4 regions of the Xanthobacter sediminis genome follow, and region 3 is predicted to be linked to each of the others. Evidence: predicted binding sites of a transcription regulator. Region 3 holds the regulator's gene; each other region holds the start of a gene.
The links. The regulator LexA, encoded in region 3, represses DNA repair genes until DNA is damaged. The targets are predictions, from matches to a motif close to TGTTCNNNNTGTGTTCNG.

Region 1 (5,324 bases), on a different contig from region 3:
CCCCACGTCGGCGATGGCCTCGCCCTCGCCCAGCTTCATGGCAATCTTGCCGTTGCGGTTCACCTGGGCAAAATCCGAGAGCGCGTTGCGCCGCACGGTGCCGGAGGTGGTCGCGAACATGATCTGCAGGCGCTCGTTCTCGGCCTCGTCTTCCGGCAGCAGTACCACAGAGGTGATGCGCTCGTCGGAATCCAGCGGCAGAATATTGATGAGCGCCTTGCCCCGGCCCTGCGGAGCGGCCGCGGGCAGGCGCCACACCTTCAGCTTGTAGACCTGCCCCTTGGACGAGAAGAACAGCACCGGCGCATGGGTGGAGGCCACAAACAGGCGGGTGACGAAATCCTCGTCGCGGGTCTGCATCGCCGAGCGGCCTTTGCCGCCGCGCCGCTGCGCCCGGTAAGTGGAAAGCGGCACGCGCTTGATGTAGCCGGCGTGGGAGACGGTGACCACCATCTCCTCCCGCTGGATCAGGTCTTCGTCGTCGAGATCCCCGAAGCCTTCGACGATTTCCGTGCGGCGGGGGGTGCCGAACTCCGCCTTGATGGCCATGAGCTCGTCTCGGATGATCCCACGCATCCGCTCCCGGCTCGCCAGGATGTCCAGATAATCAGCGATCTCGGCAGCGAGCTTGTCGAGCTCGTCGGCAATCTCGTCCCGCCCGAGGGCGGTGAGGCGCTGCAGGCGCAGATCCAGAATGGCCCGGGCCTGCTCCAGCGAGAGGCGATAGGTGCCGTCCTCCTGCAGCTTGTGGCGCGGATCGGCGATCAGGGCGATGAGCGGCGCCATGTCCTTCGCCGGCCAGTCCCGTCCCATCAGCGCCTCGCGGGCGCTCGCGGGGTCCGGCGCGGTGCGAATGAGGCGGATCACCTCGTCGATGTTTGCAACGGCAATGGCGAGGCCCACCAGCACATGGGCGCGATCGCGCGCCTTGCGCAGCAGAAATTTGGTGCGCCGGCTCACCACCTCCTCGCGGAAGGCGATAAACGCGGTCAACGTGTCATGCAGTGTCAGCACGCCTGGCTTGCCGCCGGAAAGCGCCACCATGTTCACGCCGAAGGAGGTTTGAAGCAGCGTCTGACGATACAGGTTGTTCAGAACCACGTCCGCCTGCGCGTCGCGCTTGATCTCAATCACCACCCGCAGGCCGTCGCGGTCGCTTTCGTCGCGGATTTCGGAGATGCCCTCCACCCGCTTGTCCCGCACCAGCTCGGCGATCTTCTCGACCATAGTCGCCTTGTTCACCTGGTAGGGAATCTCAGTGACGATCAGCGCCTCGCGATCCTTGCGCAGACTCTCGATGGCGACCTTCGCCCGCATCAGGATGGAGCCGCGCCCGGTGAGATACGCCTGGCGGATGCCGCTGCGGCCGAGAATGAGCCCGCCAGTGGGGAAATCCGGCCCCGGCAGCAGATCCAGCAGCGCCTCTGGCTCCATGGAGGGATCGTCCATGAGCGCCACCGTGGCATCGATCACCTCCCCCAGATTGTGCGGAGGAATGTTGGTCGCCATGCCGACGGCGATGCCGCCCGCCCCGTTCACCAACAGGTTCGGGAACTTGGCGGGAAGGACACTCGGCTCCCGCTCGGTATTGTCGTAGTTTTCCTGGAAGTCGACAGTATCCTTATCAAGGTCGTCGAGCAGCGCGTTGGTGATCTTCTCGAGACGCACCTCGGTATAGCGCATGGCCGCCGGCGCATCGCCATCCACCGAGCCGAAATTGCCCTGACCGTCCACCAGCGGCACCCGCATGGCGAAATCCTGAGCCATGCGCACCAGCGCATCATAGACCGACTGGTCGCCGTGAGGATGATACTTACCGATGACGTCGCCGACCACGCGGGCAGACTTGCGATACTGCTTGTTCCACTCGTAGCCATTCTCATGCATCGAGAACAGGATGCGCCGATGCACCGGCTTCAGACCATCGCGCACGTCGGGCAACGCGCGCGCGACGATGACGCTCATGGCATAGTCGAGATAGGAGCGCGACAGCTCCTCGGTGATGGAAACCGGCGTGATGTCCGAAGGCAGCTCGCTGCCGGGCTTCGGCGTCTCGGGCTCAGCCAAAAGTCGATACTCTCGTGGTGATTTTCGCTACAGACTTTTAGCCGATTCACGCGCCCGACGCCAGCGAAACACCATCCCGAGAGTGATTTTTTACCCTTTAAATTCAGCTAGTTGCAGCAACCGCAGCCAGCACGGGAGAACATTCCGGCCCTTTTGTGTCGAAATGGCCGCCCGGCGCCGGAACGCCCGAGCGACCAAGGAGGAACCTCAGAACGGTATCTCGTCGTCGAGATCGTTGGAGGGCCGCCCACCACCCGAGCCGCCACCGGAGCCGGAGCCGCCACCGCCGGAGCGGCGAGAGCCACCTCCGCCGTAGCCACCACCATACCCGCCCCCGCCGCCACCCATGGGGCCCTGGGAACCGAAATCGGAACCGCCGCCGCCAAACTCCTCACCGCCCTCGCCGCCGACGCGGCCATCCAGCAGCGTCAGCTCGCCACGGAAGGGCCGCAACACCACCTCGGTCACGTAGACCTCCCGGCCATCCTTCTCGTACTTGCGGGTTTCGAGCTGGCCTTCGAGATAGACCTTCGAGCCTTTCTTCAGGAAACGCTCCGCCACATTGACGAGGTTCTCGTTGTAGATCGCGACCGTGTGCCACTCGGTGCGGTCCTTGCGCTCGCCGGAAGCCTTGTCGCGCCAGCTTTCCGAAGTGGCGATGCGCAGGTTGCAGACCCGGCCGCCGCTCTGGAACGTGCGGACTTCAGGATCGCGCCCCAGATTGCCGATCAGGATCACCTTGTTGACACTGCCGGCCATCGCCTTGCCTCCTGTTGTGCCTGCGCGCCATCGCACGCCTGTCTTGCCGCGCACCCTAGCCGGCACGCCGGGACATGCGAGGCCCAACCCGTGTTGTCCACCACAAAGACTCGACGCAGCTTAAAGCCGCGAAATGGGGGCCACGCCTGCCAGAGACCACAGCGCCAGCGGATGTTCTTGTTACGTTCTAGACGCTACACACCCGTGAGACAAGCGGCATTTTTCACCCAGTGTCCGAAATTTTGACTCGCGCGGCAGCAGAGTTCTCTATATGTTCCCTTCCGCAACGCACATACTTCACTAAGTTTGAGCCATGGCCATGAGCGAAACTCCCGAGGCGAAACGGATCCGCGCGGCATGGGCAAGCGGCACGCGCCCGCCCGGAGACGCTGCGATCTGTGCCGTTTGCCACGTGGCCCTCACCTGCGTCTCGCCAGTGGCGGGCGCCTCCCTGCCCTAAACATTTCGCGCCGGCCCCCCTGCCGCGCGTGGTTGGATTTCATGTCGGATCGCGCTTCTTCCCTCAGGGGCACGGCCCCCTCCGCAACGCCTGCTGCCGACACCACCGACCGGACAGCGGGGCGGCGGGACGCCCGCACGCTCTCCGTCCGTGGCGCGCGCGAGCACAATCTGAAGAACGTGGACCTGGACGTCCCGCGCGATGCGCTGGTGGTCTTCACCGGCCTGTCCGGCTCGGGCAAGAGTTCGCTCGCCTTCGATACCATCTATGCCGAGGGCCAGCGCCGCTATGTGGAAAGCCTTTCCGCATACGCCCGCCAGTTTCTGGAGATGATGCAGAAGCCGGACGTGGACCAGATCGACGGCCTCTCGCCCGCCATCTCCATCGAACAGAAGACCACCTCGAAGAATCCGCGCTCCACCGTGGGAACGGTGACCGAGATCTACGATTACATGCGCCTTCTGTGGGCGCGCACGGGCGTGCCCTATTCGCCAGCCACGGGCCTGCCCATCGAGAGCCAGACCGTGTCGCAGATGGTGGACCGCACCCTCGCGCTGCCCGAGGGCACGCGGCTTTTCCTGCTGGCACCCGTGGTGCGCGGGCGCAAAGGCGAGTACCGCAAGGAGCTCGCCGAATGGATGAAGAAGGGCTTCCAGCGGGTCAAGATCGACGGCACCTTCCACGAGATCGCGGACGCACCCGCCCTCGACAAGAAATTCAAGCATGACATCGACGTGGTGGTGGATCGCATCGTCGTACGCGCAGATCTCGCGCAGCGCCTCGCCGACAGCTTCGAGACCGCGCTTTCTCTCGCCGAGGGCATTGCCGTTGCCGAGTTCGCGGACGAGAAGGACGAAACCGGCGCGCCGCGGCGCATCCTGTTCTCGGAGAAGTTCGCGTGCCCCGTCTCCGGCTTCACCATTCCGGAGATCGAGCCGCGCCTGTTCTCCTTCAACAATCCGTTCGGAGCCTGCCCGGCCTGCGACGGCCTCGGCGTGGAGCAGACCATCGACGCCGACCTCGTGGTGCCCGACAGGATGCGCTCCTTGAAGCAGGGGGCGATCGCGCCCTGGGCGAAATCCACCTCGCCCTACTACGGGCAGACGCTGGACGCCCTCGCCCAGCACTACCACTTCAAGCTCAACGTGCCGTGGTGCGACCTGCCGCAGAAGGCACAAGACGTGCTGCTCTACGGCTCCGAAGGTGAAAAGGTCACCTTCTCCTACAACGACGGCATGCGCGCCTACGACACCGAGAAGGCCTTCGAAGGCGTGGTGCGCAACCTTGAGCGCCGCTGGAAGGAGACCGACAGCGACTGGGCGCGCGAGGAGATCTCCAAATACTTCTCCACAGTGCCGTGCTCGGCCTGTGGCGGCTACCGGCTGAAGCCGGAGGCGCTGGCTGTTAAGGTCGCGGGCAGGCACATTGGGCAGGTGGGCGAGCTTTCCGTGAAGGCCGCCGCGCGCTGGTTCGAGACGCTGCCGGGCGAGCTGACCGACAAGCAGAACGAGATCGCCGGGCGCATCCTGAAGGAGATCCGCGAGCGGCTGCGGTTCCTTTTGGACGTGGGCCTCGAGTATCTCACCCTGGCGCGCGCCTCCGGCACGCTCTCGGGCGGAGAGAGCCAGCGTATCCGGCTCGCCTCGCAGATCGGCTCCGGCCTCACCGGCGTGCTCTATGTGCTGGACGAGCCCTCCATCGGCCTCCACCAGCGTGATAACGCGCGCCTGCTGGAGACGCTCAAGCACCTGCGGGACCTCGGCAACACCGTGATCGTGGTGGAGCATGACGAGGACGCCATCCTCGCAGCCGACTATGTGGTGGATGTCGGACCCGGCGCCGGCATCCATGGCGGGCGAATCGTCTCCCAGGGCACGCCGGCAGAGATTCTCGCCGATCCCGCCTCGCTCACCGGACGCTATCTCTCCGGCGCGCTCAACGTCGGCGTACCGGCACGGCGGGCACCCGACCCCAAGCGGATGCTTCGCCTCGTCGGGGCGCGCGGCAACAATCTGAAGAATGTCACCGCCGAAATCCC
Region 2 (5,324 bases), on a different contig from region 3:
CTTGCAGGCCGACCTCGGTAAATCCGGAAAAGCTGACGAATAGGCCGCGCGTCCATTCTGGGCGCTCATTCACCTTGCCCTGGAATCCATGAAGCGTGTTGGCGTCCGTCTTCGCGCGGTGCCATTTCGCCTCGAGCAGATATGTGTCGTTTGCGTGCTGGAAAGATCCGTCGATCTGTTCGCCGCCAGAAACATGGAAGCCTCCGCGCGCGTCCATGCCCCAGGCATTGAATAACTCGGACAGAAGCGTCTCGAAATGGCGGCCACGGGCTTGTGGTTCGTCCGACATCTCGTGGAGTGCGAGAAAGCGCTGCTCGAGGTGGCGGAGGACCTCCTCGTCCGCCCGGAACGGCCGTGCCCCGGCCGGCGACTTCGTTTCTGCCGCGGACGCAGTGGGCTCATAGCTCGGTAGCGCTGGGCCGCCGAGCCGCACCACGATTGCGCTAAGACGCGTCTGTGCGTTCGCCACCATTTCGGTCTCGTTCCGCCCAAGGCGATCGGTCTCTCGATACTCCCACAGCGCTGCCAGCGCCCGCGCGATTGCGCGCGGCTAGCCGATCATCAGGAACGCACGCAGGTGTTTGCCCTTGCTCCGCCCGTTGATCGCGTAGGCGTTGTCATAGATGTCGATCCCGACTTCCCGTCGGAAGAACTCCGCGAAGGTGCTGTTGGTGAAGTCGAGGACATAGCCGGAGCTCATCCCGAACAGCTCGTCGACGAGCTTCAACTCGACAGGTCGCAGCTGTTCCATTCATTCCCCCTGGCCCAACTCGCGCAGCAATCGCGAAATCACGTCATTCACCGCACGCTGGCGCAATGCGCGTTGCTCGCGAACCTCGGGATCCTCGTCGTCCCCTTCGATCTCGAAGCGGGCGGCCGCAACCGGCCCTTCACGCAGATAGCCTTCATCAGGTTTGGGGTCGCAGAACCGCTTCAGCAGAAGCGCGAGGGCCGCGTGAACGGTTTCGCCGTGCTTGCCGGCAAGAGCTTCTCGGAACTTCGCGATGGCGCCTTCCAAGCCACCATCACCATGTTCGAGGCAATAGCTGAGATCGTGCGCGTCCTTGCCTTCGCGGCGATGGTCGAACGCGAACGCCTTCAGGCAGGTGAACGAGACGATATTGGCGTACGGGATGCTTTCGGTCGCCCGACCCTTCTGGCCAAGGAGATCGGCCGTGACCTCCATCCGGTCATGAAGATCGAAGACGAGCGAGGCATGCGGGATGTTCACCGCCGAGACATTTCCCTCGGTCGGCAGCTCCTGCAGTGCCCCACCCTTCAGCTGGGGATCGTCGGCCAAGAATTCGAGGATGACCGTGACTCCATGCTCCGTCTTCGCTCTCCAGCGCCAATTGACCCTGACACCTTTGTCATTCTCGGCCCGCTCGAAGCCCATGCGCTTGAGGTTTTCCTCGAGCGTGCGATAGGCCTCGACGTCGGCGAGGACGGCGAGATCAACGACGATATCGATGTCGCCGGTGCCGGCATGCGCCGGAACATCGGGCGGCCGCGCGGTCACGAGGTAGCGCGGCGTCAGCCCGCCGACCAGGAAGACGGAATCGCGCCAGGGCCCAAGGCCACTGAACAACGTGACGAGTACGCGCTCGCAATCGCGCGTGACGTCCGGGCTATAGTCGATGAGGAACTGCGGCTTTGCCATCACGAATCCAGTTTCTCGGTGCGTAGGTGTTGGGCCAGCTCCTTTGCGCGCCCGCCGGCCTGGAGAAGGTCGAGATAGGTTTGCAGTGGGTCCGCGACCCAAAGCCCATCGATGCGTTCGCGGAATCTCAGTTCCTCGTCGGGGGCAACCTCGAGAACGCCGAGATTCCAGCCGTCCCGCACCGGCCGTGCATCGATGGAATCCAACATTACTTTCATGCCGGCTTTGGCCGGTATGCGGCAGATCACCTGCGAAACGTTCGACAAATAGGGCGCGTAAATCTGCCCCGCCGTGACGCCGGTGAGTTCATAGGGTGTATCGTGCGCTTCGCTGGCCTGCTCAATTCGCCGCTGAAGGTCGGGAGGCGTCGTTGAACGCACGTAGAAGTGCCGCACGGCCTTCGGTTTCGACGATGATTGGTAGGCCGCCCAGGCATCGAGGAGCGCGCGCGGATTGACCAGGCGGCGTTCTTTCGAAGGCCCCGCCCCTCGCACCTCGACCCATTCCCGGCGCTCGATCCCAATGAGGGTTTCGGATGCCGTTGCCGGTGATACCCCGGCGCGCTCGGCGATCTGATGAACCCCGAACCAAGCGCTTTTGAAAACCCAGACGGCATGGAGGGCCTTGGCGCGACGGCCGGCGAAGAGATTGTTGAGGGAACGCGCTTGCCTGCGCGATGCCGGCCGATCGACGCGCAGGTACAGCCCGTTTGCGGGAATGAAGAGGCTCCCGCTGGCGTCGAAGTAGCCGACGCGCTCGTCACGCAGAAGTTGGCGTGCTCCGGGTGAGATGCTCTCGGCCATAAGCAGGGGTACGGCGGGCCGGCCGCCGGAATCGAAGTGGGCGAGATAGTTCCTGAGCTGCCAGATCGCCTCCCGGGCATCGCGCGGAAACAGCGACCGCTTCGCTTCAATGACGAGACGGTACGACCGGCCGTCGTGTTCGATGTCGATGGTGGCGTCCGGTCGATAACTCGTTTCAGCTCCTCCGCGCTCGCTAACCAAGCGAGGCGGCACACCTGAAATCTCGGCCACGGCCGCAGCCAAATCGTCGATGAGCGTCTCGATTGTGCGATGTTCCATATTCATTTTCTGCACAGTGAATATGGCGTAAATAGCGTATATTCGGAATTCTGTCTATATTTACTGTACGGTGAAAATAGAGAATCCGCCGGAGGAGCAATGGCTGTTCGGTTTCCACGGGGCCTTTGCTGCGCTGAGAATTCGCTGATATGTTCCTTATTTGTTCGGGGTGCCTTGAGCGCTCGCGCCGCGAACATGACGGGTCGAGGCGAGATCAAAATGGCGGCCCATGCCCGAAGCCACTGAACCGCCAGCCGGCTCGATGCTGAATTCGCCAGCGGGCATCATCGCTGCGTCGACATTGTCGGCGGCTCAGCGGAAAATCATCCATGTCGACATGGACGCGTTCTATGCATCGGTCGAGCAGCGCGACAACCCGGAACTGCGCGGCAAGCCCGTCGCCGTTGGCGGTGCGGCAGCGCGCGGTGTCGTCGCCGCGGCGAGCTATGAGGCGAGAGCATTCGGTGTCCGTTCAGCTATGCCGTCGGTCACCGCGAGACGCAAATGTCCCGAATTTATTTTCGTCCCGCCGCGCTTCGAGGTCTATCGTGCGGTGTCGGCGCAGATCCGCGAGATATTCGCCGAACACACCGAGCTGATCGAGCCGCTGTCGCTCGACGAGGCCTATCTCGACGTAACGGACAACAAGCAGCACGTGCCGCTCGCGACCGAGATCGCCGCGATGATCCGGGCGAAGATCAAGGAGGTCACCGGGCTCATTGCGTCGGCCGGGATTTCCTATTGCAAGTTTCTCGCGAAAATGGCGAGCGACCTGAACAAGCCCAACGGCCAGGCGGTGATCACGCCGCGGACGGGCGCGGCCTTCGTAGAAGCTCTATCCGTGAAGAAATTCCACGGTGTTGGTCCCGCGACCGCCGCCAAGATGGAAACGCTCGGAATCCTCACAGGAGCCGACCTGAAGGCGAAACCCCTCGCTTTCCTGCAGCAACACTTCGGCAAATCCGGCTCGTGGTATTTCTCCATCGCCCGCGGCATCGACGAGCGGCCGGTGGTCGCTGACCGGCCCCGCAAGTCGATCGGAGCCGAGGACACATTCCAATCGGACATATTTTCATTCGAGGCGGCAGCTCCCGAGCTCGCATCGCTGGCGGCTAAGGTCTGGAGCCATTGCGAGGCGAAAGGCCTGTGCGCCCGGACCGTGACCCTGAAGGTGAAATATGCCGACTTCCGCCAAGTGACGCGAAGCCGGACGGTCCAGTCGCCGTTCACGGGGGCGGAGGACATCGTGCGGATCGCCGGGGTGCTTCTCGAACCGCTTTTTCCCGTTAGGAAGGGCATCCGTCTGGTCGGGGTGACAGTCTCAACGCTGGATGTGTCCGCTTCAGGCGGTTCCGATGTTGAACAGCTGCCCCTCCCCTGAGGCCGACCTAACCGCGAGGATGGTGGGCCATAGATCGAGGCCGTGCGAGGGCGGCTCAGCTTCGGACCTTCACGCGCTTAGATGCAACGGCCCAATTCCATGCTGCAGATGCTGTGCGCCATCTCGTCTTCCGGAAGGAAGCGTTGGGGCGGGCGAACTGGACGGGAGTCTTCGGATGTTTGCAGGGGCCATGGTGTCCCGGGCGGCGACGGTGCCGGAATTCGGCGTGATCGCCTGGTGCGCGTGGCGATGGCCGGTGCCGTGTCCCGGGGTGTGGTTTGGCGGGTGCCGCCCACGTCGTCCTCGATAGGGCTTGTCTGACCGAAGGCCGGCGGCGCTGGCGCGCCGCCTCGCTCTTGATGCCGGCAACGGCCGGCCGCGACTTTCTTCCCCTGCCGGCTGCGCTGTCATTCCTCGCGAGACAAGAAAGCCGCGGCTCGGCCGCCCTCCACGCTGTTGCGGCCCCTACGGGGTGCAGGCCGATCGCCTCCGGTCCGTCGACTGCCATCGAGGCCGCGATGGGCGCGGCTCGGAAACCTCAAAAGGACACGACAATGGCGACCATCGGCACCTTCACCTCCAGCAGCAACGGCTTCACCGGCACGGTTCGCACGCTCGCCCTGAACGCCAAGGCCCGGATCATCCGCGTCGAGACCCCCACCGAGAAGGGCCCGCACTTCCGCATCTACGCCGGCGCCGTCGATTATGCGGAGAGCGGGATTATGCAGAGTACTGGCCTGTGAGGTCTGTGTTGGCGCCGATTTTGGCGGGGTTCTGCTCCGCATAATTGCGAGGGTGGAAGGCGGGCGCCCCGCGGGAAGCGGAGCGCCCTTGGCCGGTCATCGCGACCAGATGAGCTTGTGCTCGCTCTTGTCGCCCTGGACCAGGGAGGCATAGACCGGCGCCGTGAAGGACGGATCGTCGAGCTTGAGCGAGAGGTATTCGGCGCCTGTCTCGCGGGCGGTCCGGCTCCAGCCGGCGCCGAACTCGACGCCGTTGGCGGTGACGCGATAGTCGGGCGCCTTGTCGTTGTCGCGGTCGCAGGGCTTGATGGTGGCCTTGACGTTGAGGGTGAGGGTCTTGATCGTGCCGGCGTAGGCGCCGTTCTCGTCGCGGGTGAAGGTGCCGATCTGAGCCATTGTCGTATCTCCTGAGCTTTGCCCGAAGCCGCCCGATGCGGCCTCGATGGCGGTCGAGAGGC
Region 3 (5,324 bases):
CTTGCGGGCGAGTTCGCGCATTTCCTCCAGCTCTTCCGCCGAGGCGTAGCAGCGATAAGCATTGCCCTGCGCCAGCATGTCTTCCACCGCCTGGCGATGCCGCTCGGCGCGGGCGAACTGGTAGATGGGGTCTCCATCCCAGGTGATGCCGAGCCAGGAGAGCCCTTCCAGGATCGCGTCGATGGCCTCCTTGGTGGAGCGCTGGCGGTCGGTGTCCTCGATGCGCAGCAGCATCCGGCCGCCCTTGGCCTTGGCATAAAGCCAGTTGAACAGCGCCGTGCGGGCGCCGCCGATGTGCAGGAAGCCGGTGGGGGAGGGGGCGAAGCGGGTGACGATCTCGGACATGGCGCACTCGAACCTGGGGCACCCGCCGCCCAAGGGCGCCCCGTGGGGCGCGGGCGGCGGAAACGGGGCAGGGCGCGCCGCAGGCTCCGCGACGAGACGACCGTGGCGCGCGCGAGGCGCCCGTGTAGCATAGCCGCACCGCACAAGGAACATGCGCGCGGGGCGGAGCAATGCGGGCGGGGTCGGGGGATGGCGAGAGAGGCCATGGAGGCGGCGTGACGCCGCGCTCCCGTGCGCGCGCCATCGCCGTGCCCATCGGCGCGCGATCTGCGAGCCTGCGCGTCGAGCCATTGTGGCATGCATTCGCCGCGAGGTTCCGCGCCGATCTCGCAGTCGAGGCCGAATCCGGCCGCCTTGTCCTGTGGCTTCCGGTAGCCTTCACCACCGGCATCCTCGCTTATTTCGGAGCTGCCCACGAACCCTCACTCGCCGCGGCCCTGGCGCTGACGCTCGCGCTTGCCGCTGCGACATGGGCCGCGCGACGGCAGGCCGTGCTTTGCGCCATACTCGCCGGCCTGTGTGCCTTTTCCACCGGGTTTTCGGCCGGCTGCGTGCGCACCAGCCTCATGATGCATGAGGCGCTGGCGAGTCCGCCGGCCTTTCCGATCCGGCTCTCCGGCTATGTGGAGCGCGTGGAGCGGCGCGTGGGCAGTGATCGCATCTTGCTGCGGCTCGATCCGGGCCCGATCCGTGGCATTGAGGGTCCGCCGCCGCGCCTGGTGCGCCTGTCGCTGAAGCGCGGCAGCGCACCCGAGGTGGGGGCGCACATCACACAGCTCGTCCGGCTGCTGCCGCCTCTCGGCCCGGCCATGGCCGGGGCGCACGACTTCGGCCGAGCGACATGGTTCCAGGGCATCGACGCCGTGGGCTTCGGGCTCGGGCCACCGAAGCTTAGCCCGGCACCGGTGGAAATTCCCATCCAGGTCCGGCTCTCGGCCCTGGTCGGCGATATCCGCGCCGCCCTTGGTGCACGCATCCGCGCCGTGCTCCACGGCACGCCGGCGGAGATCGCTGTGGCACTGGTCGCCGGGGACCGCTCGGCGATTCTCCCGCAGGTGGAGGAGAGCATGCGTGTGTCGGGCCTCACCCACGTCCTCTCCATCTCGGGTCTCCATATGGCGCTCGTGGCCGGCACCCTGTTCGCGTTGGCGCGGGGCGTGCTTGCGCTGGTGCCGGCTTTGGCGCTGGGTTGGCCCATCAAGGCCACCGCTGCGCTGCTCGCGATCTCGGGTAGCGCCTTCTACCTCGTGCTGTCCGGAAACGACGTTCCGGCGCAGCGCTCGTTTGTGATGACGGGCCTGGTGCTTGCAGGTGTTCTCGCCGGACGCAGGGCGCTCACCCTGCGAACCATCGCCGTGGCCGCCGTGGTGGTCCTGGGCCTCACGCCGGAAGCCGCCCTGGATCCGGGACCGCAGATGTCCTTCGCCGCCACGCTGGCTCTGGTGGCCGCCTATGAGCGGTTGCAGCCCCTGCGCGCCTTGCCCCGGCCCGAGGGCCTGCCTGCGCGCATTCTCATGCTGCCTTTGGTGTTCGTCGCCGGCACCGTGGTGACCGCGCTGGTGGCCGGCTTCGCGAGCGGGCCTTACGGCGCTTTCCATTTCCAGCGCTTCGCACCGTATGGAGTGCTCGCAAATCTCGTCGCGATGCCCGCCGTTTCGCTGCTCGTCATGCCCTTCGGCCTTCTCGGCGTGCTGCTCATGCCGTTCGGATGGGATGGGCTGGCATGGCCGGTGATGGGAGCCGGCATCGAGATCATGGTGGCGGTGTCCGACCGGGTCGCGGCGTTGCCTGGAGCCGATGCGCGAATCTACACCGTGAACACGGCGGCCCTTCTTTGGTTCACAATGGCGCTGCTCGCGCTCTGTCTGCTGCGCGGGCTGCCGAGTCTCCTCGCAGTGCCTGCGCTGGCTGTCGCGATCCTGGTGTCGGGCGCGCCACCCGCGCCGGATGTGTTGGTGGCGCCCAACGCTGCAGCCGTGGCCGTGCGCAGCGCCGATGGGCGCCTGTCGGTCATCGGCGCGAAAGGCCAGAAAATGATGGTGGAGCAGTGGCTCGCGCAAGAGGGCGCGCGGCGCACCGTGAACGGCACAGCCCTCGAAGCCGGTTTCACCTGCGATCCCCTGGGCTGCGTGGCCCCCCTGCCGGGAGGCGGAACGCTCGCGGTCTCCCGCAAGCCCGAGGGCCTTGCGGCAGATTGCCTGAACGCGAAGATCGTGGTGACGCAGGAAGCTCCGCCCCGTGGCTGCCCCGCCCGTGTGCTGACGCCGAAGGAGCTGGAGCGCACCGGCACGATTGCCTTCTTTCTGGAGCAGGGAGCTCTGCGCGAGCAGCCCGCCCGTGATCCGGCGGTCCACCGCCCCTGGATGCCGCCGCCGGCTGCTCCCCGAATGCCGGAAGGGAGGAGCAGGGGCGCCGAGGTCGACGACGCAGCCAGCGAATGAGCATCCCCTCAATCGCCGCCCACAGCCGTGCTCGAAGGCGACATCCTGTGGCTTCTGGAGGCCGCCTGGCCATGTCCCTGGCAGGAGGCCGGAGGAGGGTTCGCCCGCGACGGCCCGGGCCTGGTGAACGCGGCCTCAAGATATCAGTATCGCCGCATGAGCCCCACGAGCCTGCCCTGGATGCGCACGCGATCCGGCCCGAATATGCGCGTTTCATAGGCGGGGTTCGCGGCTTCCAGCGCAATGGAGGCGCCCTTCTTGCGCAGGCGCTTCAAGGTGGCCTCCTCCTCGTCCACCAGGGCGACGACGATGTCTCCCGTGTCCGCGCTGTCACACTTGCGGATCAGCACCGTGTCGCCGTCCAGGATGCCGGCCTCGATCATGCTGTCGCCGCGCACCTCAAGGGCGAAATGCTCGCCCTGGCCGAGCATCTCCGGCGGTACGTTCAAGGTGGCGCTGCGGCTTTGAATGGCCGAGATGGGGGTGCCCGCGGCGATGCGGCCCATGACCGGCACCACGACGCTCTGGCCGGTTTCCTCCTCGTCGTCGGCCGGGGGGCGCACCTTACCGAGGCTCCCCTCGATCACGGAGGGCGAAAAGCCGCGTCCGCCGCTGCGCTGGGTGGCGAGGCCCGGGGCGACGCTGTCCGGCAGCCGCACGACCTCCAGCGCCCGCGCCCGGTTGGGCAGGCGGCGGATGAAGCCGCGTTCCTCCAGAGCGGTGATGAGACGGTGGATGCCGGACTTGGACCGCAGGTCCAGTGCTTCCTTCATCTCATCGAAGGACGGGGGCACCCCCGTCTCCTTCAGTCGCTCATGGATGAAGCGAAGCAGATCATATTGCTTGCGCGTCAGCATCTCACCCCCCGTTTCCGGTGCTGCCGGCCAACTGCGGCGCGGGTCGTCATCCCTCCGAAAGCGGGAAGACCGCCTGCGGCAGCGTCGCAAATAATGCGAAACAAATCATGAACAGCTTCTATCTGTTCCTTTTGTGTTCCGCAAGGGTGAAGATGTGGTTAACGGTAGCCTAATCGTGGAACGGAATGATCTCGCAGGGATCGCCCGCCTTGGCCGCCGCTGCGAACGGTGCGCGGACCAGCAGGCAGTCGGCCGAGGAAAGTACGCTCAGCATGGCGCTGTCCTGCGATACGGCTGGCGTCACGCGGATGGAACCGTCGGCATCGTGCTCCATGTGGGCACGCATGAAGTCTCGCCGCTGGTCATTGGCGGGCACGTCCACGGCGAGGCGCGCCGGCGCGGTGTGCACGCCCGCGGCCACATCGCCTTGCAGGGCGCGGACCAGGGGCTCAAGGAACAGCAGCGCGCAGACGTGGGAGGAGACCGGATTACCGGGCAGGCCAAGCACGCGGACTGCGCCACGGCTGCCGTACATCAGCGGCTTGCCAGGCCTGAGCGCGATCTTGTGCACATAGAGATCCACGCCCTCGGCGCGCAGGGCCGGCGCCATGAGGTCGTGGTCCCCCACGGAGGCGCCGCCGGAGGACACCACCAGGTCGAAGGCGCCGCTCAATGCCCGCGCGACGATGGCGCGAATGTGGGCGAGGTCGTCGCCCACGAGGCCGAGGTCGGTGACCTCGGCGCCGGCCTGGGTGGCGAGGGCGGCGAGCCCGAAGGCGTTGGAAACCACGATTTCCCCCGGCGCGCCAGTTCCGCGGCCGGGCAGCACCAGCTCGTCGCCGGTCTGGATGAGGGCGACGCGGGGCCGGCGCGCCACCGGGAGGAAGGCATGGTCCATGGCCGCGGCGAGCATGATGTCGCGGCTGGTGAGGCGCCGGCCGGCCGTGAGGCCCGGCGCGCCTTCCTGGAAATCACACCCACGCTTGCGCACGTTGCGCAGGGCGGCCGTGGGCGCCGTGGTGGCCACGCGATCACCCTCGCGGGTGGTGTTTTCCTGGATCACCACCGTGTCGGCCCCCTCGGGAACCACTGCGCCGGTGAAGATACGCACGGCCTCCCCCGCGCCGACGCTGCCGCCGAAGGGACGGCCGGCGGCGGATTCGCCGATGACCGTGAGGGACGCGGGTGTCCGCGCGATGTCAGCGCCGCGCACGGCATAACCGTCCATGGCCGACATGTCGGCTGGCGGCTGCGTGCGGCGGGCGATCAGATCCGCGGCCAGGACGCGGCCGGCGGCCACCTCCACCGGCACGTCCTCCACTGAGAGGGTGGTGACCTCGTGGGTCACGCGGCTCATGGCCTCCTCAACGCTCATCAGCGCCATGGCGCGCTTCCTCTCTTCTGCAGGGGCGGGGTTCAGCCTTCGGTCTGCCACAGGCCGCTGCGCCCGCCGGATTTCTCCAACAGCCGCACGCCTTCTATGCGCATGCCGCGATCCACGGCCTTGGCCATGTCATAGACGGTGAGGCACGCGACCGAAACGGCGGTGAGCGCCTCCATCTCGACGCCGGTCTGGCCGGAGGTCTTCACCCGCGCTGTGACGACGAGGCCGGGCAGGGCGGGATCGGGTGCGATCGCCACCTCGACCTTCGAGAGCATCAAAGGATGGCACAGCGGCACG
Region 4 (5,324 bases), on a different contig from region 3:
TCGCCGTAGGCGACAACATCAGGCCATTCGAGAATGCACTTGGCCTTGCCGCCTCGTTTCTTACCGAGGGATAGAAGCCGGCAAAGGCGCGAATAAGCGGATCGATCCGTTGGATAGACCAGCACGGATGTGCCATCGGCGAGGTCGAGCCGGCAACCGACAATCAGGCGAACGCCGGTCGTCTTGGCCGCTTCATGAGCACGGACGACGCCGGCGAGCGAATTCCGATCGACGATGGCGACGGCCTCGATCCCAGCCAAGGCCGCTTGCGCAAACAGTTCCTCGCAGGAGGACGCGCCGCGCAGGAAGCTGAAGTGTGAGGCGACCTGCAGTTCGACGTAGCGAGGTGAGCTCATCCGAAGACCCCGTGGATGAACCAGCGGTGCGACCCCGTCGCCGTGTCTTCGCCGTCACCGGCACGATAAAGCCAGTAGCGTTCGCCGGCGTCGTCCTCGACCCGAAAATAGTCTCGGACGGCGACCAATTCGGCGTCGCGTTTCCACCACTCTCCGAACACGCGCTCCGGTCCATCACCCCGGCGCAGTCGGCGACGCACGCCGCGCCAGGTGAATGAAACGGGCGGATGATCAGGCAAGAGCGCTACAGTCTCGACCTGCTCCGGATGGGCCAGCAGACGCGAGGGGCGCGGCCAATGGCCGGGCCATGCTGCGCCCGTATCGGCGGCCATCGCCGGAATGCGGCCAACGGAGCGTTCCGGAACGTCGCTCGCAACCGGCGCCAGCCGATAGAGCGCCTGCTCACCCACCCGGTTCATAAGCGTATCGATCAGGTCCGAGACGTCCGGCACACTCTCCTCGATCAACGAACTGACGGTCTGCCGACGCTCGATCGGCTCAGCGACGCTGGCCGCAAGCGTCATCACCTCGATCCCGAAGCCGGGCTCGATCGTCTCGATTTTGTCGCATAGGAGGCGCGTCAGGCGCTTTGCATCCCGGACCGGCGTCGCCATTCCAACCCGGACCGCCTGTGAGCGACTGTCGACACGGTGGCAGATGAGGTCGAGGCGTCGTGCGCCGAGACCAGCTGCCTCGAGGCGGTCGCATAGCTGATCGACGAGCTTGGCGATGTAGCGGGCGATGGTCTCCGCCGCGCCGATCGGTTCCGCGAACGACCGGCGCACTTCGATCAGGTCGGCGGGTCGAACCGGATCGATCGGCTCTGACAGGTCGCCAAGCGCTTGATCGATACGACGGCCGATCGATGGACCGAAGCGCAGGGTGAGCGGCGCGCGCGGCTGCGCGAGGATATCGCCGATGGTTTCGAAGCCGAGCGTCCGCAGCGCCGCGACGATCGAAGCGTCGATACGCAGCGCGGCCAGCGGAAGCGGTTCCAACAGCGATGCATCATGACGTTCAGGAGCGATCATCGTCGGGCGGGCTGCAAACCGGGCCAAGGCGTGGGCCGCGCCCCAACTGTCGGCGATCGCGCCGCGAGCGGCGATGCCGGACATGGCCAGCCTTCCGATCAGGCCCTCCAGCATGGCGGTTTCGCCGCCGTGAAGGTGATCGGCTCCGGTCGAGTCGATGATGATCCCGTCTGGAGAATCAGGGGCCACGACAGGCGCGTAGCGCAGGAGCCAGGTGGCTAGCCGGTCAAGTGCCTCCACATCGGCTGCCGGCTCGGCATCTTGCACGATGAGGTCTGGCACCAGAACCTGAGCCTTGGTCACAGGCATGCCGGGGCGAAGGCTGGCGGCCACTGCAGCGGCATTCGCCGCCAGCACCACCCGCCTGTTTCCTTCCCGGCCAATCAGGACGAGCGGCGCCTCAGCCGGAGGCGCCGCGTCGCCAGCCTTCCGCCGGAGCCGGTCGGTGGACCAACTCGGCAGGAAGAGCGAGACGACCCGTGTCATCGCACGCCTCCAACTCGAAATCTGCACTCTCGCCCGCGCGTGCGCGGATCAGTTCGACCAGCCAGCGGGCACGCCCTACGCCCGGAACAGGTAGGGGTGTCGATGGCACCATAGACACGCGCCAGCGTGTCATCGCGGCGGTGGGTTGGCCGAAATCAGTGGCCTCGGTCTGTCGTCGCCAACGCCGCAGCGCGATCCCGATCGATCCGCTTCCCTCGGCCGCCAACTGCAGGCGGCGCGAGGCTGTCATGGAAAGCCGCGCCACCTCACCGAGAACCGCCCCGAGGCCACCATGGCGCAGCCCTTCCTCCATGCAGGCCAGCACGGTCTTGTCATCACCGGCTTCGAGATAGATTACGCGATCGGACGCAAGACCTGCCTGAGCGATCGCCGGCGCGAACAGGTCCGGACGGGTGATACACCAGAGGATCTTGCCCTTGGTTCGAGCCGCGACGCCCGCGCTGAACAAGGCTGCTGCGGCGCCATCGACCGCGCCATTCCCACCGCCGGCGATCTCATGCAGCGCGCCGAGCGCCAACCCGCCACCCGGGAGTCGTGAGTCGACGTCGGCAATCCCAAACGGGAGAACCGATTTGGCACGCCGGCTTCTGCCTTCGATCTTCTCGATCTGCGCGCGCAAAGACTCTATGGCGGGCTCGGGCCGCACGCTCCCAGTTTACCTCCGGATAGGGGTTCGTCATCATGTTCCCTATTTGTTCTAGATTTCAGCTGCGAGAGTCAAGGTCGATTCTGCGCCGTCAAAGGACCAGCGGCGCACGCGCCTCAAGCTGTTGATAGCGGCCGTTCAGCCTTGTTTGGGCAAGGCGCCGTTAGCGTCGGCACGCGGCGTCATGGTGATGTTGCGCGGGTCGATGATGAGCTTTAGGTCGGCGGCGGCAGCCTGATCGAGCCCATATTCCTCGAGGTCGTCGACGACCGGGCGAACATCGAAAGCTTCAAACCGCGTTGAGCGATACCGCCATTCGACGTCGTCGGTCTCCTCGAAGAAGACCTTGGCGCTGAAGCTGATGCTCGTACCGGCGAATGACATGCTGTTGAAGTAGAGGCCTGCGGGTGGGGGCCCACTCTCCTCGACGTCGAGGCTTTGGAACTCGAATCGCGCGTCCGGGCGAGGATTGAGCAGGATGTCCACAACCATACGTGCGTCATTGGCCGCCCAGAACGCATCGAATTTGAAGCGCTCGGTCGAGCGCAGGCCGGCGTTGGTTAGCAAGCGCAGCCAACCATCCACGAAGGTCGAGATGAGTGGCACCTCGTCGAGATATGGGCCTGTGAGCGGTTCATTGACTGGGAAGGTAATCGGGGGGATCCGGCTGTTCCCAGAAATGGTTAGCGTCGATCGCTCGGATGCCATGAGCGTCAGGCCGCGCAGTAGTTCCGCCCACTCTTCGAGCGTGTATTCCAAATCGTCGATGGAGCCGACGCTTTCGAACCTGAGCGCGGGAGGGGTGAGCCGAATGATGAAGTCCCGGCTGCGGACGAGCAGTTCGGGTCCATGCGGTTCGAGGATCGGCGGACCGATGAACATCTCGCCATCGAACCGCGCCGCCTGCGCGAACCCGGGGCCTCGGATCGCGATCTCGCATGATCCGAGCGACGGCGGCGTCAGTCGAAGTTCCTCGATGTCGTCAAATAGCGTGCCTTGATACGGAAGGCGGATGCCGAAGCGGCTATCGTAGACACGCAAGCGGTGCGGTTTTAGGGGCGCAAGACCGAGCAGCAGGTTGGCGAAATGCTCCGGCCCCTCGATCTGGAGTAGCGCCTCGGCTTCGAACTGGCCGTTCTCATAGCCGAGTTCATCGAGCTGACGCTGCTTCTTCGCGGTATAGGCGCCTGGATCTTGTCCGCAGGCGGCCGACAAGGCCGACGAGAGGCCGGCGGCGGTCGGCTCGAAACGCTGTCCGACTTTCTCATAGTCATAGCTGATGTCGACATGATTGATGTCGTGCGCTTTTCGAGCCTCCGCCAATCGCAATCGCTTGAGCACCCGGGCGAGTTCGTTGCCGATGAGATGGACGAGGTAAGCCGACTGGATTTCACCATCGGCCCGCATTCGGAAGACGATGACCAGCGCCGGCCGAGGATCCTTGGCGAGGCGATCAATGGCGGACAGGCTGAGTCGGATGCGGTTTCCGGTGCGGCCGAGCGTCGACTTCAGTTGGACCCGGGCGGCATTGGTCTGGCGCCGATCGAGCGGTAGCGACGATTGTCCGCCTGATCCCATTGGGAACTCCACGATGAAGTCCCAGCCCATAATGTCGACGGTACTCTTGTTGCAGAAGAGCCCGGCGCGTTCGCAGAGCAGCTCAAAATGGCGCTCGCCGATGCGGCCGATCCGATCGGATTCCAGCTCGGGGTCATCGTCTTGTCCGCCGTCGGCGCCCTTCGTGGTCATGTGCGCGCCGGCATATGGGCGGCATCGAGCCGGCGGTGGATGAGCGACACGATTGTGAGCAGGTCTTCGGCATCTTCTTTGGACATAGCCCAATGGATGCGCGCCTCATGTGCAGTGGGGTTGCGGAACATGCCGAAGGTGCCACGGACCAGATTTGCGAACCCGCTTTGCTCACTCCGCTCGCTTGCGGTGGATAGCGGGTTGATCGCAAGCATCGGCGGACTCCCGGCAAGTGTCCGATCGACGAGCGTAGCGCCGTCATCGGAGAGCCCTGTCCGCGATCGCATCTTATCAGCGACGCTTTTGACCGCTTCTTGCACCGCATGAAAGTAATTGTCGGCGAGAAGCTCGGCGCGGCAGAATTTCAGGACGTCCGGGTGCACACCGCGACCTTCAAGGTCTGCTCGCAAGTCGCGCGCGCGCCGCTGAGCCTCAGGTAGGGTCTGGGCGACATCCGCCGATTTCAGCTCGCCGGACTCATCGACCACAAGTCCTGCGAATGCCAACGCTAGGTTTAGGCGAGCCCGCATAGGCTCATAGCGGTGCGGCTCGCGGCTGTAACGCGCCGGCTTCATGGCGAGCCGGATGAACTCAAGGATATTGGTGCGGTTGCGTTTGGTATTCTGGCATCCTGCGAAGGCGTTATAGATACGGACGCGCTTCGTCATAGGTCCCGGATCGGCAATCTTGCACGACCCAAGCAGGTGCTCGATCTCCGGCCCGGTCAGGCCTTCTGCAGTGTCGCCAAGCGCGCCGGCGATCGCTTCCAACTGATCTTGTGAAAAGAACGCCATATCGGGCTCACTGACCATAGGCGAGTCGCCGCAGGAAGGTCCTGGCGGTGACAAGAACGACATGCAGGCGGAAGGTGCTGTGGTCTTCATCCGAGAGGCCCGGATGCGAACCCTCCGTGTGGAGCATTTTGAAGAGGCCGTTGACGTAGTTCTTGCCGTCTTGGGTCCACTCGTTGCGATCCGTGGCAAGGAAGCCAATCTCAGCGAGCAAAGCGCGCCGGTTTTCTGAGCTGGGCCGTTG

Region 1: uvrA (excinuclease ABC subunit UvrA) is a predicted target of LexA. The motif match lies at 3,088-3,105, and genes of this name have one in related genera.
Region 2: dinB (DNA polymerase IV) is a predicted target of LexA. The motif match lies at 2,893-2,910, and genes of this name have one in related genera.
Region 4: V5F61_RS18955 (ImuA family protein) is a predicted target of LexA. The motif match lies at 2,577-2,594, and genes of this name have one in related genera.

What each region holds. Positions count from the first base shown of each region.
Region 1 is NZ_JBAFWH010000002.1:220,943-226,266, reverse strand. Features, by position in the region: gene gyrA (DNA gyrase subunit A) at 1-2,067, opposite strand, end outside; gene ssb (single-stranded DNA-binding protein) at 2,275-2,826, opposite strand; gene uvrA (excinuclease ABC subunit UvrA) at 3,328-5,324, shown strand, end outside.
Region 2 is NZ_JBAFWH010000036.1:7,529-12,852, reverse strand. Features, by position in the region: partial or broken gene V5F61_RS20875 (restriction endonuclease) at 1-472, opposite strand, end outside; gene V5F61_RS20870 (hypothetical protein) at 551-751, opposite strand; gene V5F61_RS20865 (nucleotidyltransferase family protein) at 752-1,660, opposite strand; gene V5F61_RS20860 (hypothetical protein) at 1,660-2,742, opposite strand; gene dinB (DNA polymerase IV) at 3,005-4,123, shown strand; partial or broken gene V5F61_RS20850 (DUF736 family protein) at 4,678-4,827, shown strand; gene V5F61_RS20845 (DUF736 domain-containing protein) at 4,963-5,262, opposite strand.
Region 3 is NZ_JBAFWH010000006.1:245,641-250,964, reverse strand. Features, by position in the region: gene gltX (glutamate--tRNA ligase) at 1-345, opposite strand, end outside; gene V5F61_RS10675 (ComEC/Rec2 family competence protein) at 561-2,786, shown strand; gene lexA (transcriptional repressor LexA) at 2,930-3,643, opposite strand; gene V5F61_RS10665 (molybdopterin molybdotransferase MoeA) at 3,813-5,027, opposite strand; gene moaC (cyclic pyranopterin monophosphate synthase MoaC) at 5,060-5,324, opposite strand, start outside.
Region 4 is NZ_JBAFWH010000021.1:16,429-21,752, forward strand. Features, by position in the region: gene V5F61_RS18945 (error-prone DNA polymerase) at 1-356, opposite strand, end outside; gene V5F61_RS18950 (Y-family DNA polymerase) at 353-1,873, opposite strand; gene V5F61_RS18955 (ImuA family protein) at 1,788-2,540, opposite strand; gene V5F61_RS18960 (hypothetical protein) at 2,679-4,289, opposite strand; gene V5F61_RS18965 (TIGR02391 family protein) at 4,286-5,083, opposite strand; gene V5F61_RS18970 (hypothetical protein) at 5,091-5,324, opposite strand, start outside.